Linked DNA regions of Thiorhodovibrio winogradskyi. The protein of the gene in region 1 binds, or shares a complex with, the protein of each later gene. Links are inferred from orthologs where the notes say so. Each region holds a gene or a part of one and is shown on either strand. Other genes may lie near its edges.

The links.
Region 2: the proteins of tsaD (region 1) and tsaB are in contact, whole or in part, in a solved structure (PDB 4WQ4), measured with the Escherichia coli proteins. The link is inferred for Thiorhodovibrio winogradskyi from one-to-one orthologs.
Region 3: the proteins of tsaD (region 1) and tsaE are in contact, whole or in part, in a crystal structure (PDB 6N9A), measured with the Thermotoga maritima proteins. The link is inferred for Thiorhodovibrio winogradskyi from one-to-one orthologs. Residues at the interface, in WP_004082750.1 of Thermotoga maritima: Cys10, Asp11, Arg49, His50, Leu82, Gly84, Gly135, Gly136, Glu154, Thr155, Leu156, Asp157, Asp158, Ser159, Glu162, Asp165, Lys166, Arg169, Leu170, Tyr175, Lys213, Thr214, Leu217, Tyr218, Gln221, Arg222, Asn324; in WP_004082108.1 of Thermotoga maritima: Leu37, Gly38, Lys46, Lys57, Val59, Lys60, Ser61, Thr63, Phe64, Thr65, Leu66, Met67, Val69, Pro71, Tyr82, Arg83, Leu84, Asp86, Asp88, Phe89, Asp93, Ile128, Asp130, Glu131, Arg134.

What each region holds. Positions count from the first base shown.
Region 1 is NZ_CP121472.1:4,522,646-4,528,865, forward strand. What follows is about bases 129-3,014. They hold tsaD (tRNA (adenosine(37)-N6)-threonylcarbamoyltransferase complex transferase subunit TsaD), read right to left. Parts: upstream 2,151-3,014; coding sequence 1,107-2,150; downstream 129-1,106. Other genes in these bases: Thiowin_RS20770 (Uma2 family endonuclease), read right to left, coding at 129-961; Thiowin_RS20780 (agmatine deiminase family protein), read left to right, coding at 2,298-3,014. Also shown: more of Thiowin_RS20770, read right to left, coding at 71-128; more of Thiowin_RS20780, read left to right, coding at 3,015-3,365; tRNA 2-thiouridine(34) synthase MnmA, read left to right, coding at 3,375-4,472; high frequency lysogenization protein HflD, read left to right, coding at 4,636-5,277; aconitate hydratase AcnA, read left to right, coding at 5,453-6,220.
Region 2 is NZ_CP121472.1:3,412,491-3,418,588, reverse strand. The notes cover bases 1,857-4,620. They hold tsaB (tRNA (adenosine(37)-N6)-threonylcarbamoyltransferase complex dimerization subunit type 1 TsaB), read right to left. Parts: upstream 3,720-4,620; coding sequence 2,994-3,719; downstream 1,857-2,993. Other genes in these bases: Thiowin_RS15355 (hypothetical protein), read right to left, coding at 3,798-4,620; Thiowin_RS15365 (ferritin-like domain-containing protein), read right to left, coding at 1,857-2,470. Outside these bases: Thiowin_RS15375 (ammonia-forming cytochrome c nitrite reductase subunit c552), read right to left, coding at 1-781; nrfH (cytochrome c nitrite reductase small subunit), read right to left, coding at 891-1,391; more of Thiowin_RS15365, read right to left, coding at 1,628-1,856; more of Thiowin_RS15355, read right to left, coding at 4,621-4,712; Thiowin_RS15350 (ATP-dependent DNA helicase), read right to left, coding at 4,975-6,098. UniProt on the Escherichia coli protein: Required for the formation of a threonylcarbamoyl group on adenosine at position 37 (t(6)A37) in tRNAs that read codons beginning with adenine.
Region 3 is NZ_CP121472.1:4,298,950-4,305,283, reverse strand. What follows is about bases 1,935-4,934. They hold tsaE (tRNA (adenosine(37)-N6)-threonylcarbamoyltransferase complex ATPase subunit type 1 TsaE), read right to left. Parts: upstream 3,705-4,934; coding sequence 3,165-3,704; downstream 1,935-3,164. Other genes in these bases: Thiowin_RS19655 (NAD(P)H-hydrate dehydratase), read right to left, coding at 3,701-4,934; Thiowin_RS19665 (N-acetylmuramoyl-L-alanine amidase), read right to left, coding at 1,935-2,989. Outside these bases: Thiowin_RS19680 (methyl-accepting chemotaxis protein), read right to left, coding at 1-876; Thiowin_RS19675 (hypothetical protein), read left to right, coding at 1,165-1,359; more of Thiowin_RS19665, read right to left, coding at 1,628-1,934; more of Thiowin_RS19655, read right to left, coding at 4,935-5,236; Thiowin_RS19650 (BON domain-containing protein), read right to left, coding at 5,634-6,334. UniProt on the Escherichia coli protein: Required for the formation of a threonylcarbamoyl group on adenosine at position 37 (t(6)A37) in tRNAs that read codons beginning with adenine.

The DNA.
Region 1 (6,220 bases):
GCGCCCTGGCCTTGCGATTTGCTCGCCCTGGACCTGGCAAAGCTGCTTTCGCTTGGGTGACCCGCTGCGTCTAGCGCTCGCCAGCAGCCACACGCAGGCGGGCAAGTTCCTGTTCCAGCGCGTGGCGTGCTTCGGCTTCCTGCTCGGCGCGTTGTTCTGCCGCGACCCGCGCGCGACGCTCGGCCTGCCAGCCAGGCAGCACGAAGGCGCTGTAGACTGGATCATCCATGAGTTCCGGCAACTCGCGCTGGCGCTCCAAATCCGCAAGCCGCAGCTGAAAACCAGGCAGCACGACGGATCGCAGCAGGCCATCGCCGTTGTCGCCAGTATCGCCAATATCGCCAGTGTCAATAGACTCGTAGTGGCCAGCCTCGTTCAGCCGATAAAAGGCGCACAGGTCCAGGCGATGGTGCAGGATGAAATACTCGCGTACCCCCGCCGCGGCATATTCCTCAAACTTAGTGCGGGTGTCGCGCTCTATCGCACCGCGCCGGCTATCGGACAGCGCCTCGATACAGAGATCGCAGGTACCGCGAAAAGTGCGGTCCAGCCCCGCGAGCGGCTGGCGATTGTCCTTCAGGATCACGCCGAGATCGGGCTTGCGGATGGCCACTTTTCCCGGCAACTGCATGCGGAAACCAAAATCCAGGGCGGTCAGCGCCGCGATGGGTTCGACGCTCAGGAATTGCTCGAGCAACCGCAAGAACCAACGGTAGCAAAGGACGGTCAGAAAATCCGACACCGGCTTCACCTCCAAGCGACCATTGTTCCATTCATAGCCGCCCTCGGCTTCGTAATAGTGTTCCCAGTAATCGGCCTCGCTGATCAACAGTCCCTCGTTCGCGGGTGCCTCATTGATGCAATCGAGAACCCGAGCATCGAGCCGCTCACCGATCCCGTGGCTGCCGCCATTGATGGCCGTGCTCATTCGGTCGGGGAAGTAACGGGCTGCCTGTGACATGATTTGGCGCCTCCGCGATCGCATAAGAGATCCCAAACAAGTCTTCAATCCCGGATCTGGCTTGGGTTTGGTTGACTGACCACTGATGAAAAGCTTAACACAGCACTGCGGTCACATCGGCTGCCCCTCTTGCCAAGATAGCCTGTCAGCCATCCAGGGGCGGCAGCTCCTCCAGCGACCAGCGCGGGCGCGGGCGGAAGGCGAGCGGCTCGCGCTGGCCGGCGCTGAGCCGATACCAGCCGGCATAGGCGATCATGGCGCCATTGTCGGTGCACAAGGCCAGGGGCGGGTAGAAGGCCTGGCCGCCGATGGCTTCCATCGCCTCGGTCATGCGCGCGCGCAAACGGCGGTTGGCACTGACACCACCTGCCAGCACGATGCGCCGCAGACCAGTCTGTTGCAGGGCACGGCGGCATTTGATCACCAGGGTGTCAACCACCGCATCCTCAAAGGCGCGGGCAATATCGGCGCGGCCTTGGGTGGAATCCTCGCCAGAGGTCCGCAGCTGGCCAAGGGTATTCAGCGCGAAGGTTTTGAGCCCGCTAAAGCTGAAATCAATCCCCGGCCGATCGGTCATGGGGCGCGGGAAGCGATAGCGCCCGGGGTCGCCCCGCTCCGCGAGCTTCGCCAGCGCGGGGCCACCGGGATAGGGCAGCCCAAGAATTTTCGCGGTCTTGTCGAAGGCCTCCCCGGCGGCATCGTCGACCGACTCCCCAAGCAGCCGATAGCGCCCGACCGCTTGGACCTCGACCAGCTGGGTGTGCCCGCCCGAGACCAAGAGCGCGACGAAGGGAAAGGCAGGCGCCGGGGATTCCAGCCCCGTTGGAATCAGCGGCGCCAGCAGATGCCCCTCCATGTGGTGCACGCCAATGGCCGGCACGCCCCAGGCCCAGGCCAGACTGCGCCCAAGCGCGGAGCCGACCAAGAGGGCGCCAATCAGCCCAGGGCCGGCCGTATAGGCCAGACCATCGATGGCGTCCGCGCCCAGCCCGGCCTCGTCGAGCACCTGATGGATCAGCGGCAGCGTCTTGCGGATATGATCGCGCGAGGCCAGCTCAGGCACCACGCCGCCGTATTCCGCATGGATGTCGGTCTGACTGTAGACCGCGTGCGCGGCCAGGCCGATGTCGTCGCCATAGATGGCCACGCCGGTCTCGTCGCAGGAGGTTTCGATGCCGAGGACGCGCATTTTTAGTGGTTGGTGGCTAGTGGTTAATTGCTAGTGGCTAGTGGCTAGTGGTTTGCTATTGGGCGCCATCTCTCGGCCAAGCTACTTTGCCTGGGCGAATGCTGGGCTTAGACTGATGTTTTTGAAAACGACCTAAAAGCTGCCGCGATGATAACCACTTTGCCCGCCGAATGGGACGCGCAAAGCGCGCTCATGCTGACCTGGCCGCATCCGGACACCGACTGGCATGACCAGCTCGAGGCGGTCGAGGCGGTCTATGTCGAGCTGGTGCGCGCGCTCTGCCGCTATCAGCCGGCGCTTATTCTCTGCCCGGACGCCGCCTGGCAGGCGCGGGTGGCGGGTCGGCTGAGCGAGGCTGGAGTGCCAGCATCAAGGCTCATCTTCGCACCTGTGCCGAGCAATGATACCTGGGCCCGGGATCATGGGCCCATCGCGGTATTGCAAAGTCCGGGACCGAACGCTCAGGGCGAGCCCTGCCTGATGGACTTTCGCTTCAATGGCTGGGGCGGAAAATTTGCTAGCGAGCTGGACGATGCCATCACCGCCCGCTTGTGCGAGCAGGGCGTTTTTGGCGACAGCCCCTGGCAGCGCAGCGAGCTGGTACTGGAGGGCGGCGCCATCGACAGCGACGGCGCCGGCAGCCTGCTGCTGGTACGTCGCACCCTGATCGATCCGGCGCGCAATCCCGGCTGGAGCCAGGATGAGATCGAGCGGGAGCTGCGCTTGCGCCTTGGCATCCGCCATTTTCTGTGGCTGGAGCAGGGCCAGTTGAGCGGCGACGATACCGACGGTCATATCGACACCCTCGCCCGCTTTGTCGATCGGCGTACCATCGCTCATGTGACCTGCGAGGATGCGACCGATCCCGATCATGGTCCCATCCAAGCAATGATCGCCGAGCTGCGGGCGCTGCGCGATCCTGATGGTCAGCCTTACCGTCTGCTGCCATTACCCCAGCCGCGCCCGTTGTTCGCCGCCGACGGGCAGCGCTTACCCGCGGGCTACGCCAATTTCGCGCTCATCAACGGCGCTCTGCTGCTGCCGGTGTACCAGGATCCCGCCGATGCCGAGGCGACGCGCTTGCTGCAAGAGGCTTTCCCAGGGCGCCAGGTCCATGCCATCGACTGCCGCGCGCTGGTCGCCCAGGGCGGCAGCCTGCACTGCGCCTGCATGCAGTTGCCGGCCGGCTTGACCCTGCGCGCACCCCAAGCCTAACCCAGCGCCATGTCCCCATCCGCATCCCAGCGCGTTCTGGTCGGGCTCTCGGGCGGCGTTGATTCCGCCATCGCCGCCCATCTGCTGATCGAGCAAGGCTATCGCATCGAAGCGCTCTTCATGAAGAATTGGGAGGAGGACGACAAGCCAGGCTATTGCGCGGCGGCGCAAGACCTTGCCGATGCCCAGGCGGTGGCCGAGCGGCTCGGCATCCCGCTGCGCACGGTCAACTTCGCCACCGAGTACTGGGACTTGGTGTTCGAGCGTTTCCTCGCCGAATACCGCGCCCTGCGCACGCCGAATCCTGACATCCTGTGCAACAGCGAGATCAAGTTCCGCGCCTTTCTCGACCATGCCCTGAGCCTGGGCGCCGATTGGATCGCCACCGGCCACTATGCGCGCGTGACCCGTGAGAACGGCAAAGCACGCTTGCGCCTGGCCCGGGATGGCAACAAGGACCAGACCTACTTCCTGCATCGGCTCGATCAAGCCCAGCTTGGACGGGCGCTCTTTCCGCTCGCCGAAAAGACCAAGCCGGAGGTCCGGGCGCTGGCGCGGCAACTGGGCCTTGCCAATGCCGGCAAAAAAGACAGCACCGGCATTTGTTTCATCGGCGAGCGCCGTTTCGCCGATTTTCTTGCCCGCTACCTGCCGCGCGAGCCGGGTCCCATCGAAACGCCCGAGGGCCAGGTGCTAGGCGAACATCAGGGGCTGGCTTATTACACCATCGGCCAGCGTCAGGGGCTTGGCATCGGTGGCCAGGCGGGTGCCGCCGAGGCACCCTGGTTTGTTGCCGCCAAGGAGCCCGCGCGCAATGCCCTGATTGTGGTGCAGGGCGGCGACCATCCGCTGCTGTTCGCGCGCGGGCTGAGCGGCGAGCAACCGCACTGGATCAGCGGCGAACCACCGGCGCCGGCGCCGCTCGACTGCCTGTGCCGTCTGCGCCATCGCCAGCCGCTGCAAGCCTGCACCCTACTCGAGTACGATAGGCATGGCTGCCAGCTGCGTTTTGCCGTCCCCCAGCGCGCGGTGACACCCGGGCAGTCGGTTGTTTTTTATCGCCGCGACCAATGCCTTGGAGGCTGTATCATCGCGGCGGCAGGCTGAATCCGGCCAGGTTCAGCCAATCCCGTCGAAGCAAAACAAGGCTGCCTAAGGGCGCATCAATTCTACCCTCTAGGTGAATCAATCCGCCTTTACTGGCCACACATAAGGTTTTTGTTGGACATTGCCTAACCACGAACAACTAGCCACTAGCCACTTCTTGCCAATGGAACATAACGATACCGAGCGGGTCATCGCCCTGGCCGGCCTGCACCAGGTTGCCCACTGCGTCCAATTCATTGCCAATCGCGGCTTGATGGATGCCGAACCCATGGAGCCCTGCATCCATAGCCTGTTTCAGTTCGACGCGCCAGACACGCCCTCGGTCTATGGCCCGCCGGGCGCGGTGGCCCTGGGCATGCGCGCGCTGATTGGCCAGATCACCGGGCAACCGAGTCGCGACCTGGAGATGACCCGTTATCTGGTCAGCCTGCTCAAACACGGCCGCACACTGAGCGAGAACCCGGAAGTGCTAAGACGCATTGGGATTGGCATCGAGATCGCGGATGCCAAGCACCGTCAGGGTATCAGCCAGGGCAGCTTGCTGGCCCCCGAGCTGCTCGCCTCCCTGGCCGCGCTCTACAGCGAAAATATCAGCGCGCTGGAGCCACGCATTCTGGTGCGCGGCAATCCGCTGTATTTGAAAAACAGCGAGAATCAGGACCGCATCCGCGCCCTGCTGCTGGCCGGTATCCGCTCGGCCATTCTGTGGCAGCAGCTCGGCGGCACCCGCTGGCAAATTCTGTTTGGGCGCAAACGCTTGCTGGACGCCGCGCGCGATTATCTGACACGCCACCAGAATGCCTGAGTGGTTGCCAATCCACCCCGACCTATCCTAAAGGGCTCTCACTGAGCTTCCACCGGGGCCCCACCGGACTGCTTATCCTTTTCTCGCCGCGTCCTGGCGACTAGAATCCCCTTACTCCAATCCATCTATTCTGCAATCCATTCGGTTCGCCGCCAACACCGCCGGAAATTACCTCATGTCCAAGAGTTTCAATGCCCAGGCCGAACTTCGCGTCGGCGATCAGACCTACGACATCTTTCGCCTTGACGCCGTGCCGGGCAGCGAGTGCCTGCCCTTTTCGCTCAAAATTCTGCTGGAGAATCTGCTGCGGCACGAGGATGGCGTCAGCGTGCGACGCGAGGATATCGAGGCACTCGCCGCCTGGGACGCGCAGGCCGAGCCCGCGACCGAGATCCAATACCGCCCAGCGCGCGTGCTAATGCAGGATTTTACCGGGGTGCCGGCGGTGGTGGATCTGGCCGCCATGCGCGATGCCATGAGCGCGCTCGGCGGTGATCCCAAGCGCATCAATCCGCTGCAAGCCGCCGAGCTGGTCATCGACCACTCGGTACAGGTTGATTATTACGCCAGCGACAGCGCTTTCGCCCGGAACGCGGAGCTCGAGTTCTCGCGCAACCGCGAGCGCTATGCCTTTTTGAAGTGGGGGCAGACGGCCTTCGATAATTTTCAGGTGGTACCACCCGATACCGGCATTGTGCATCAGGTGAATGTCGAGTATCTGGCGCGGGTGATTTTTGCAGGCGAACACCAAGGCCGCCGTCAGGCCTATCCAGACACCCTGGTCGGCACCGACTCCCACACCACCATGATCAACGGCCTGGGTGTGCTCGGCTGGGGCGTTGGCGGCATCGAGGCCGAGGCCTCCATGCTCGGCCAGCCGGTGTCCATGCTGATTCCGCAAGTGGTCGGCATGCGCCTAACCGGCGAATTGCCCGAGGGCACC
Region 2 (6,098 bases), 1.1 Mb from region 1 along the record:
TGGTCTTGGGATCATGGCAGTCGATGCAGGTGACCGGATGCGCCTCTCCCTTGGCGACACTGTCATCCGCGACTGGCTCGCCGGCGTATTCGCCGCTGAAGCCACCAGCCGGCGCACTGGGAAAGACCGGCTCGTTTTCGCCAGGTGTCCCATCGGGCGTGGCTTGCAAGAGCGCCAACACTTCTTGATAAGGCTTGCGGCTGAGTTCCTCAAAGCCGCGCATCACTGCCGGGGTATTAAAATCAACCGCCAATGTCTCGGGAGTGACCTCTTCCCCCATTGCATCCATGCCAATGCGGCGGTAGAGCACCGAGACGGAGGCATGACAATGTAGACAGGCACCAGGCTGAGGCTTTTTGGTAATGCGTTCGGTCACGCCCTGGTCATAGAGCATGTAGGCATGACCCCGCGCCTCACGGTAATCAATGCTAAAGGCATAGCCGGCATAGAGGCGTTTCAGCCAGGGATCGGCATCCAGTTTGCTTTGCGGCAAGGCGCTACTGCCACCGTGGAATTCATCGCCGGCGGTGGCTTTCCAGCCGTCGAACTGGTGCGGCCAGTTCAACCCCCAAGGAAGGGGATCAGTGCTGATTTCGCTGACCGCGGCGACGCGCGCATAGGGCTCGCGCGCATCCTGCTGATGCCCAACCATGGTGACCAGGATCCAGGTGATCAGCAGCACCCCAATCAGGGTGGCGGCAAAAAGGCCGCCAAGCAGCCAGGGGCGCGCACTCGGGCTCTGGCCGGCGGGTTGATCGATGTTGGATGAGTCGTCATTCATGGCTGTCTCCGCTGAAGAGATCGAGCAGCAAACAAAGGGGGGTTACCGCACGGGCCCACCTGTTCCCGCCCCTCTCATGGTCAGGTCCGCCGCTGTTCGCTGGCAATGATCACCGCTCGGCATGCCCAACCGCGCGATGGCAATGGACACACATAAAGTCATCGTTCGCCTCGCCGGGCGGGAAGGCATGGGCGACAAAGTCGCCATGACAATGCAGGCAAGCGCCTTGGGTCACCCGACGGTTGCGCGGGGTGATCTGGATGGGCTCATGGAACCAGCCGGTGGTGAAGGCCACAGCGTGGCGCAGACCGTTATCCGCCTTGGTGAGCCATTTGCCCAAAAAATCATGTGGCAGATGGCAATCGTTGCAAGCCGCCACCGCCGCATGGCTGGAATGCACCCAGGCATCGTAGGAACCTTGCATGATATGGCAGTTAATGCACACACGTGGATCATTAACCAGATAGGAGGCGCCTTTGCCCTGAACAAAGGTCGCCAGCCCCAAGCCACCGAGCACACCGAGCGCAATCACCAAGGCAGCGACCATCGGCTTCGCAAGAAGCAGCGCCAACTGGCGACGAATCCAGTGACGCAAGGGCTGCTGACTCATGATGTGAGGCTCCGCAAGCGGGCCGCTCGGATCATCGCCATTCCCAGCGGACCACCCGAATTGTTGATCATGGGCAGGATGATCATTGGCACTTTGATCAGGGACATCATTTTGGAATTCTAGCAGCCAGACCCCAGGCTAGCCATGTTGAGCCAGTTGTCAGTCCCTGCTTGGAGCCAGGCGCGCGCAGCCTGATGCCAAAAAAACCCAAGGGATTCAGAAGGATTTCAAGGCTCTCAAACCTCGGCACAAAGTCGGGCGAGTTGATCGAGTTCGGCCTGGTCGAAGCCGGCGCGACGCCGATCAGCAAGGTTAATCGGACAGGGAAGCCGGCCTTTCATGAACTGACGCAGCAAGGCGATGTAAGTCGCGGCCGGATCGAGCGTGCGCTGCTCGCACAGGTAAGCAAACCAGCGCGAGCCGGCCGCGACATGGCCTACCTCCTCGCGCAGGATGACACCAAGTGCCTCGGCACTTTTATGATCGCCCGCATCGCGCAGACGTTCAATCATGCCGGGCGTGACATCCAACCCGCGTGCCTCGAGCCCACGCGGCACCAAAGCCATGCGCGCGAGGAGATCATCGGCGGTGACGGTCGCCATTTCCCAGAGCCCGTTGTGCGCGGGGAAATCACCGTAGTCGAACCCGAGCACGCGCAACCGCTCGCGCATCAATTGAAAGTGCTCCGCCTCCTCCGCCGCCACCCGCACCCAGTCGTCATAAAAGGCGTGCGGCATGCCGCCGAAGCGCTGCACAGCATCCAGAGCTAGATTGATGGCATTGAACTCAATATGAGCTACCGCATGCAGCAGGGCAGCGCGCCCTTCGACAGTGCCGAGCCCGCGTTTTGGCAGAGCGCGGGGTGAAACCAGGCGCGGATGTGGCGGCCGGCCCACGGATTCCGATAACAGTGGCAGTTCCTGGTCATCTTGCGTCAGATCACCCGCGTGCCAGCGCGCGGCAAGGGATTGCGTGGCCTTGAGCTTGTCTTCCACCACACAGGCAGCCAAGGCAAGTTGGGCAGCACCTTGAAGGCTGATTGGCTGGGTCATCGGCTCAGCCGTGAAAGGCGTTTTCATGGATTATTCTCGCTGCCAGGATTCAGCCAGATCGCGTCGCCGCGGGAACCAAAATGAGGTATCCTAGGCCAGATTGATCGAGACCCGTTGTTGACCCAAGTCCGGCGTGCATGCAACCAGCTTTGGCTACATGACCCGGCTGTTTTTCAGGCATCGCGAGGCCCTTGATGAGACTTTGCCCCAAATGCTCCAACAGCCCCTGGCCCTTTGCCATGGTCGCTCTGTTAGCAAGCATCATTACTTTTCTAACTTGGCTCATACTGAGCTACACCCAAACACCAGAACTGACACGCGTGATTTCAAGCGCGGCAGTCTTTGTTGGGGTTAGCTTCTCCCTGAGTCAGTATGTGTTGATTTGCCTGCGCCGTCACTGCCCACATCGGCACGAGGGCAGCAACTGCCACTCCGCGCATTAAGCCAGGACTTCGCGGCCAGACCAGCCTACCTGACGGGACCGACCCAAACAAAGCAGCCGCTCCACGACAGGCGCGGCCGCTTTGTGTGGGTGCATGCTTCGCGCGGGTCAATGGACAGTTGAGGCCAGTGGCATGAACACAGCTGTCCGCTTGATCGCCACCTGATCACGCAAGTAGACTGGCAGTCCCAGTTCCGGAGGCATGGCTTGTCCCGCCGTCACCACATTGACGGCCAGCTCAGCGATATCTGCCGCGGTGCATGTCAAACTCGCATCAATGGATGCCTTCTCAAGGCCAGTGCGTGCAATGAGAAGATCGCGATAGAGCGACCAGCCATTGCCAACGCCCAACCGCGGCACCCGCTCAGCGGGCTCGAATGGCACTGTGACCTTCTCCGCCACGCTTACGCACTCAGGTTGCAAAGCGCTCACCAATCCTCGGCCCTGGACATTGAAAAAGCCCCAATAGAGCTCGTCAATGCGGGCATCAATGGCTGCAATAATTCGTGTGTGACCCTGAGAACGCCAGCCTGCATGTGCCAGGGCGGCCAGGGTCGAAATGCCGACCACTGGAACGCCAGCACCGAAAGCTACCCCCTGAGCCACGGCCGCGGCAATGCGCACGCCGGTGAAGGAGCCTGGACCACAGCCAAAAGCGATGGCGTCCAGGTCGCCCAGGCCCAGGCTGCCTTGCTCCAGCAACTGCTCCATCATGGGCAACAGGCGTTCACCATGGCGGCGCGCGGCCTCCTCGTGTTGACTCAATAATTCTCCATCGCGCAGCAGAGCAACGGAGCAAAACACCCCAGAGGTCTCAAGTGCAAGGATTTTCATGCGCTTGCCTCGACTGCCTCAACAAAGCTTGGCATGAATGTGATTGCGTCACACCAAGGATTCAGTCGCAACATGGCATCAGGCCGGGGGTGGCGCGCGATAACCATGGTTGACTGAGTCGATATATTCACGAAAAGCCTCTGGTGGTCGCACAATCCAACCACGAAAGGCTTTTGCCAGGGCGCCCTCGAACAACAGCGGCGGCTCGTCCTGGGTCACCTCCAGTTTAATCAGACCGCTTTGACCGACAAGACTATTGGGATCCTGCAGGCGGGTCTCGCTGGCCCAGCGTTTGAGTTCCTTGAAAAAATCCTCGGTCTTGGCTTTACGATTGGTGAGTCGGTCGGCCAGCCCCAACAGCAGAGCACGCTTGTATTCAATCTCGGCGTCGAATTCCTCGTCAAAAATCGACACGCTGAAATCCGAGGTCAGCTGCACCATGCCTCGCACCACCAGATAGACAAAGAGATCATGTAGATCACGCCAAGTATGCTGCGGCAACGGGCGGTCCCAGTCAATTCCGTAGCGGATCTGACGGGTAAAAAAACGAAACAGGTGTTGCAGCACCCAGATGCGCTCACTGTCATCATCGGCATAGCGACTGCTTTGCGTCCGGTCAATCTCATGCAGCGTCTTGCGCAGGTTGTAGATCATCAGCAGCAGCAAGCGCTGTTCGAGTGTGTTGGCATTGCCGCTGCCGGGAGCGGGTCCACGCGGTTTGGGCAGACTGGCCACTGCCTTAAGCACCGGCTTTTTGACACAGTGCATCACGGTGATGCGCTCCTCGGCCCCCAAGGGCTCACGCGCAATGCGCTCAAGCTCCATCATCAAGGCCGGCAGCGCCTGGCGTAGACCGCGACTGCGCAGGGATGCGATGCGCTCGCAAATAGCGCTCGCCCCGGACTCAGGCTCGTCAAGCGTTTCGCTCTCGGCGAGTAGTTCGCGCAGTTCGTCGCTGTCGACCTCCTTGAGCGAATAATCCTCCTCCAGCATACCCCGCCTCGTTATCCCGACCTAACACGCATGTACCGCGCCATGCCTTGGTGGCCGCGCATGCACAAATTGAAAGGATGATTGAACATCAAATGGCTGACCACAGCACAAACAGGCGCGTATTGCGATTGGAAAAGGGCTTTAAGTCCCCGACCAAAAACCCGCCGACAAGTCACACTATAGCCCCTTGTTGGCGCAATCCCAAACCGATGGGGAGTTCGCAATCCGCACGCGCTCTTTGTGCGCCCGATCAAGGCGTCACTCACGGGTCTGCACAAGTGGCAGACGAAAAAAATGCCCGCACCTCGCTCAGGGAGTCGGTGCGCGTCATCGGCGGCAAACTCTTGACGAAAGCCGCCCCATAAGACCTGGTGACCAGGCGCGGATCGCAGAGCACGAACAGACCGCGATCGCTTGTATCACGAATCAGTCGCCCGGCACCCTGCTTAAGCGCAATAACAGCACGCGGCAGTTGAAAATCACGAAACGGCTGACCGCCAGCGGTGCGCAGCGCTTCAATGCGCGCCTGCACCAAGGGATCCCCCGGCGAGGCGAAGGGCAGCTTATCGACGATGACACAGGAGAGCGCATCACCGCGCACATCGACTCCCTCCCAAAAGCTGGCGCTACCGAGGAGCACCGCATTGCCATGGTCGCGAAAACGGCGGATCAACTCGGCACGCGGCGCTTGTCCTTGCACAAGTAGCGGATACTCAAGGCCCCCCTCGATCTGCCTTGCCACGAACTGCAAGGCACGATGGCTGGTAAACAGGACAAACATGCGCCCACCAGTCACCGGAGCCAGTTCAATCACCAAGTCCGCGACCCTGGCATCGTGGGTCGCGTCGGCTGGCTCCGGCATCCGCGGTGGAATCAACCATAATGCCTGGCGCGCATGATCGAAAGGACTGTCCCAACGTGCGGTCGTGGCCTCTTCAAGCCCCATTTGGCGAGCAAAGTGGTCAAAAGACTCACCGACCGCGAGCGTGGCCGAGGTAAACACCCAGGCGGCAGGCAAGCGCGCACGGTGCGACTGAAAACTGCTGGCCACTTCAAGCGGGGTCTGATGGAGGCGAAACCCCTGTCCGCGCGCATCAAACCAACGTACCTGATCGACGCTCTCCTCGGCACCAAAGAGCGCAAGCCGCTCGCACAAGTCCAGACAGCGTTCCAGGTCATGATCGAGCGCCTTGGCATGGCCTGCAAGACGCTCAAGACCTTGCTTGATCTGTTCCAGCAGCGCTTCGAGTGCCGTGCGAGCTTGTTGCACGCGCGGGTCCGCGCCAACCCCTGCCCAGGCAGCGCGGCGATCCTCGGTCCCTAGAGCCAGGCGCAGCGCCTGCAACGCTGGGCGCAACCCACCGATTGGCGCGGACAAATCCAGCA
Region 3 (6,334 bases), 220 kb from region 1 along the record:
GGCCTGTTTGGCATCCTGGCGGTCGAAGGCATCCGGCTCCCAGGCGGTATAGACGCTGACGAAATCCGGGTTCTCCTGCAGCACGGCCTTGAGGATTTGGTTGATGTCATCGCGCGAGTAGAAAGCGACGCGATCAGCCCAGAGTCCGGAGCCGATGATCCAGTCCCAATCCGCAATCCGCCGCCCGTAGGAGAGCTTGGGCTTGGGCTCGCTGCTGCCGGGCAGCGGCCAGCGATAATGCACATAGCCCTCGCCTTCGTCGGCGACCTGCTGTTCAAGCGCGACGAACAGATTCTGGTCGCGGCCCATGGCATTTTCGTATTTGGGGCTGTCGAGAATTTGCCCATCCAGCTCGGTGGCGATGGGATGCATCAGCATGCGCGGAATTGGCTTGGTTCTGTCCTGCACCCAGAGATAATTGCCATTGTCATAGCGCAGGGTACCGATCACCCGCAGCGCCTCGGCCTGTGCCTGCTCACGCGTCATGCTGCCATCGCGCTCGGCGGCGAGATAGGGCGCGATCAGCGATTCGGCCAGATCGGCGGCCATTTCCATCCGGCGGAAGCGCTTGCGCAGGCGCTCCCAATCGGCGGCGGTAAGCTTTTCGTCATCCGGACGCGCGGCGGAGACGAAGGCCTGGGCCAGGGTGCGCGCGGCATTGAGTGGCACCTCCAGCGCCGCCTTGATGCTCGCGGCCTCGCTGCTCGCGACATTGCGCGCTAGATCGCGCGCCGCCCGCAGGCCGGATTCGCGCTGGACGTCGGCCATCTGCTGCATGCGCATGACCGCGTAGCCAGTGATGACCAGGCCCAGAATCACCATGGCAACGCCGGACCAGAAAGCGATGCGAAATCCGATGGAATGGCGATTCAACATGGGTACTCTCGTCTCTTTAACTCAGGTTGGTTGTTCGGGATCAGGCATCTGAGCCCCAGTTTTTGCGCCCGGAGGCTACAACAGTTGACAAAAAATCGTCAACAAAACCCAAACGCTCTGGATCAATGAGCATCGCACAAATTGCCATGACCGGAAGGCCGGGATTCGCGATAATAGCCAACGGCTGACCCGCACGCCCGATTGATGCGAATATGATCGGTACCATCCCCGCAGGCCCGGCATTACCAACCCAAATTAGTGCCGGTCCCATCCATCATGAGGAGCTGTATGAACATCGACGACCTGGAAGATTATGTCACCAACCTGGCGGAACTTGTCGGCTTCGATCTTGAGGCCGGCACCTGGACGCAGGAGCCAACCGCACTGCAGCAGGTCAAGCCCGGACTACCCATTGCCCTGTCGCGGCTCTTTCTGGCAGTGCGCTGCGCCAACCCCTCGGGCACCACCAGTCAAGGTTCATAGCCCCGTCTTCATCAGAAGATGAAACAGCTGTTGTCTGGCAAGGCCAGCCACACCCAGTCAACCATCACATTGGTGCTTGACCGGATGGGCTGAACATGGCATTCTATCGCGTCAATTTGGCTACGTAGCTCAGTTGGTTAGAGCGCGGCACTCATAATGCCGATGTCGCTAGTTCGAATCTAGCCGTAGCCACCAGAAATTACATCGCACAATCAGCCGCTTCAGAGCGGCTTTTTTGTGCCTGGTCTTTGCGTCCGTTAACCGGTGCTCAACTTTCAGGAATGCGCAACACTTGGCCGACGCGGATGCGGTCATCGCGAAGCTGGTTGAGCGAACGCAGCGATGGCAGGCTGACCTGATAATCGCGGGCGATATCGAGCAGAGTATCGCCATGCTCGATCACATGTCGGACGGAGCGGGCACCGCTGCTGTTTTGCATCGCAAACAGTGTTTGCGGCAGTGGATTGGCCGCGAAGTAGCGCTTGACACCGTTCAAAATGGCTTCCGCGACCCGCTGCTGAAAGGCCGGATCGCGCAGGCGCTTTTCTTCCTGGGGATTGGAAATAAAAGCTGTTTCCACCAGCATGGATGGAATATCCGGCGCTTTCAGGACCGCAAAGCCGGCGGACTGAATGCGACTTTGATGCATTTTGCCGAGTTGCCCCAGTTCCTCCAACACCGGCTTGGCCGCCAGCAAACTATGCTCCATGGTCATGTTTTGAGTCATGTTCATCAGCACGCCGGCGACTTCTTCATTGCTCTTGCCAAGGTCGATGCCGGCGAGCAGATCGACTTCGTTCTCACGCGCGGCCAGCCATTGCGCGGCCTCACTACTCGCGCCAAGCTCGGACAAAGTAAAGACCGAAGAGCCGCGTACCTTTCGATCATGAAAGGCATCCGCATGAATGGAAACGAACAGATCCGCACGATGCTTGCGGGCAATGCGAATGCGATCACGCAAAATCACAAAGCGGTCGCTGTCGCGGATCAGGGCCGCGCGCATCCCGGCCTGCTGATCCACCAGATGGGCGAGCTTCCGCGCAATGGAAAGGGTCACGTCCTTCTCCCGAGTACCGAGGACGCCAATGGCACCAGGATCCTTGCCTCCGTGACCCGCATCGATGGCGATCACCACATCGCGCGCTTTAAATGAGCGCTGCTGCACCGAGGGATGCCCGGATAGATCACGCGCGGCCGCTGACAACGCCTCCTGGCGGGCTTCTTGCTGTGGCTTGGGGGTGAGATCGACCACCAATCGATGCCCATAACGTCCGTCTGGTTGCAGACAGAAGCTTTTGACCCGCACCTTGCGCTTGAGGTCGAGAACAATTCTGGTGCTCTTGCCGGCACGCTCGCCGCTGCGGATGCGAGTCAGCAGTGGATTGCCCGCGTCAGGCTGGCGCAACTCGCCACCAAGGCCAGTGCCCGCCAGGTCGAGCACCAGACGATCCGGAGAGTCGAGCGAGAAGATATTGTGCTCGACCACCGGTCCGGAGGTATCGAACACTAAACGGGTCATCTCTTCCTGGCTGGATAGACGCGCACCCAGAATCTCGACCCCAGCGAGGGCGCTTGAGGTCAAGGTCAGCAGAGTGATGAGCAAGACGGCGATGAGACGGATAGTTTCCATCGTGCCCCCCCGCGGGAAGCCTCGGACTTCAAAGGTCACAAGATGTTAGACGTTAATGTCTCAAAGCATAGCAAGTGATAGCAAAATTGTCTATTTTTTCTGATATTTGCCAGTGTTTTCTCTAAGCAGTATAAAGTCTTGCGCACGCATCGCATGCCCAGAAGATGGCGTGCGCCTAGACATTGGTCGGCGCCAGCACCCGCGTCGCCTCGCCTGCGACCTGCCGCCAATCGCCGCGACCGCGAAAACTCACCGAGCGCCCCGGCGGCCGCGATGCGATGCGAAGGCTGAAATCCGGTGGTGGCAGCACTCCGGCTCCGCGCTCGGGCCATTCGATCAACAACAGGCCGCCGTCGCCGAGCAGCTCCTGCCAGCCAAGATAGTCAAGCTCCTCGGGGTCGGCCAAGCGATAGAGGTCGAGATGAAAAATGCGCCTGGGCGTTGATTCGATCCTGATTTCGTAGGGCTCGATCAAGGTATAGGTCGGGCTGCGCACCGCGCCCTCAACACCATAGGCGCGCAGCAAACCACGCACCAGGGTGGTTTTGCCGGCTCCGAGCTCGCCGTGCAGAAACACCAGCGCCCCCTTGGGTGCCGGCATGGCCTTTTCCAGCCCCTTCCCCAGCCCCGTCCCCAGCCAGGGCGACAACAGCGGCGCCAAGCCTTGACCCAGGCGCAGCATGGCTGACTCATCCGGGATGGAAATCTCTGTCATCGCCTTGACTCCCCAGTCTTCTGCCGCCGCCATTGTCGGCGCAGGGCGGCGATGAGATCGGACGCTAGCAGGCCGCGTTCCCCCTTGCGCGCGGCCCAGTCCGCCGCCGCCGCATGCAGACAGACACCGGCACTGGCGGCCTGTTCCAGATCGAGCCCCTGGGCCAGCAGGGCGCCGATGATACCCGTGAGTGCATCGCCCATGCCGCCGCTGGCCATGCCGGGATTGCCCTGGCTGCACAGCGCTGGCCCTGGTTGTCCGGAGCTGGTGATCAGGGTGCCCGCGCCTTTTAAGACCACTGTGCCGCCATAGCCTTGCTGCAATTGAGTAGCGGCCGCGAATCGGTCCTGGGCGATGTCGGCTGTCGTGCAGGCAAGCAGGCGCGCGGCCTCGCCTGGGTGAGGCGTCAGTATCCAGTTGTCACGCCGCCCGGGTTGCTCGGCAAGCAGATTGAGCGCATCGGCATCCAGCACCAGCGGACGCGGCCCGCTTTGCTCGGCTTGCAGCACATGCTCAAACAGTGCCCGTCCCCAGGGATCGCGCCCCAGGCCCGGCCCGAGCGCGACGACCGTCGCCTGCTCAAGCAGGGGGGCGAGCTGATCAGGCGTGGAGATCGCCGCGACCATCAGCTCCGGGCGGGTCAGGTTAAGCAGCGCGGCATGCTCGGGATGGGTCGCCACCCGGACAAGACCGGCGCCGGTGCGCAGCGCGGCCTCGCCGCACAGGCGCGCGGCGCCACTCATGCCGGGGGCGCCGCCGACGACCAGCACATGACCACAGTGGCCTTTGTGCGCGCTGCGCGGCCGGGGTGGAATGCGTGACGCCTCCTTGGGCCAATCGGTGCGGCGCGCGGCGGCGACCGTGCTGGCGTAGACCGCCGCCGGAACCTCAAGCGCGTCGAAGCGAACATCACCCACACAATCAGGCCCATCGCCGGTGAACAGGCCCTGTTTCAACCCAATAAAGCTCAGGGTCAGGGTGGCGTGGATGGCATCACCCAGGATCTGGCCCGTGTCAGCGCTGAGACCCGAGGGAATGTCCACCGCCAGAACGGGCGCGCGGCTTTGATTGACGCGCCTGATCGCGGCGGCCATGTCGCCTGTCACCGCGCGCGTTAGCCCAGTGCCCAGCAGTGCATCCAGGATCAGATCGCTGGCATCTGGCCATGCGGGCCAGGTCGCGACCCGGCCGCCAGCCTCGGCATAAGCAGCCGCCGCCGTTGCCGCCGCGCCGCTCAGCCGGCTGTGATCGCCAAGCCGTACCAAGCGCACCTGGCGCCCGGCTCTGTGCGCCAGGCGTGCCACCACATAGCCATCACCGCCGTTGTTCCCTGGGCCGGCCAGGATGGTCAGACGCCCAGCTTGGGGCCAGCGGTCTTGGATCAGCCGCCACAGGGCAGTGCCGGCGCGTTCCATCAGGGTTTCGCCGGGGATGCCGAAGCGCTCGATGGCGCAGGCATCGAGCATGCGTACCTGTCCAGCCCGATAGAGCGCGTAGGGCAGACGGTCGGTGCAGGGCATCAAGCGCGCCATGATGCTTGCCTTGGCCAGTGCCGCAGCCCTGGCGGATTCCTGGCCTGCGTCAGGTTATGTGACTCTTGAGCAGGTACGGACTGACAGGCCAAATATTTAGGCGCGTCTTCCAGGGAACTGACTCGACACTCTTGTCCAGAGGTTGCCATGGATTCACCTCTTTACTGGTCAAAATTGGGTTGACCTCAGTATGATCCCAACAACCAAGACTGCAAAGCCTGGACAGTACTAGCTTAAACACGCAAACATTGAACACAAAAATCGTGGTCAGCGGGCTTTTCAATACCGATAATCCTGTTATGCAAACTTGAGTCCTCTCCGATAAAGTCCCCGGACCGTCCGACCGAGAGCCGAGGGTTTTGGGGGCTTCACGGTGGAATGGCTTTTCGGAGGGAACTCAAAGCTGACGCTCAATGACCAGATGTGAGTCCAACTCCTGCACGCCCGGCATGTACTTGGCCAGGCTTTCGGCGACATTTCGCTCGGCCACTGAGGTGACGGAACCGCTCAGGATGACTTGGCCATTTTCAACCGCCATGTCGATGGCGCGTGCGTTCACTCGGGTGTCCGATGTCATCAGAAGGTGTAGACGGGCTTGTATCCAGGCATCCTCGACCTTCTCGGCCTCGGCGCGCCTTTGGGCTTCGCGTTCCTTGGGGATGAGTGCCGGGTCGACGCTAATATAGTTGAAGACCTCATCGACGCCCAGAGTGCTGACGGCCATGGCCGCCAGCCGATCCTTGGTGGAGGCGGCACCGACCTGTCCGTGCAGGCGCGCCATGCCTTTGTCAACCTCGACGCTGACATCCAGCGGGCTATTGCGGGTTTGCCAGCGCAAGCGCTGGCGCAGCCGCGCTGCCGTGGTGCGATCACTGACGTCATCAATCAGTGTGCCAGAGTCTTCCGGTATGGCGGCGTCCCGGTCGAGCGCATCGACAATCTTGGTGTCATCCTTGGCCATCAATTCCGCCAGCTCGCGTGCCAGGTCGGCCTCGATGGCGTTGGCCACGGCGCCTTCCAGCCGCCATTTGTTGGGGAAAGGGATGACGCGAATCTCATACCCGTCGAGCAAAGGGTTAATCCGCATCAGCATTTGTG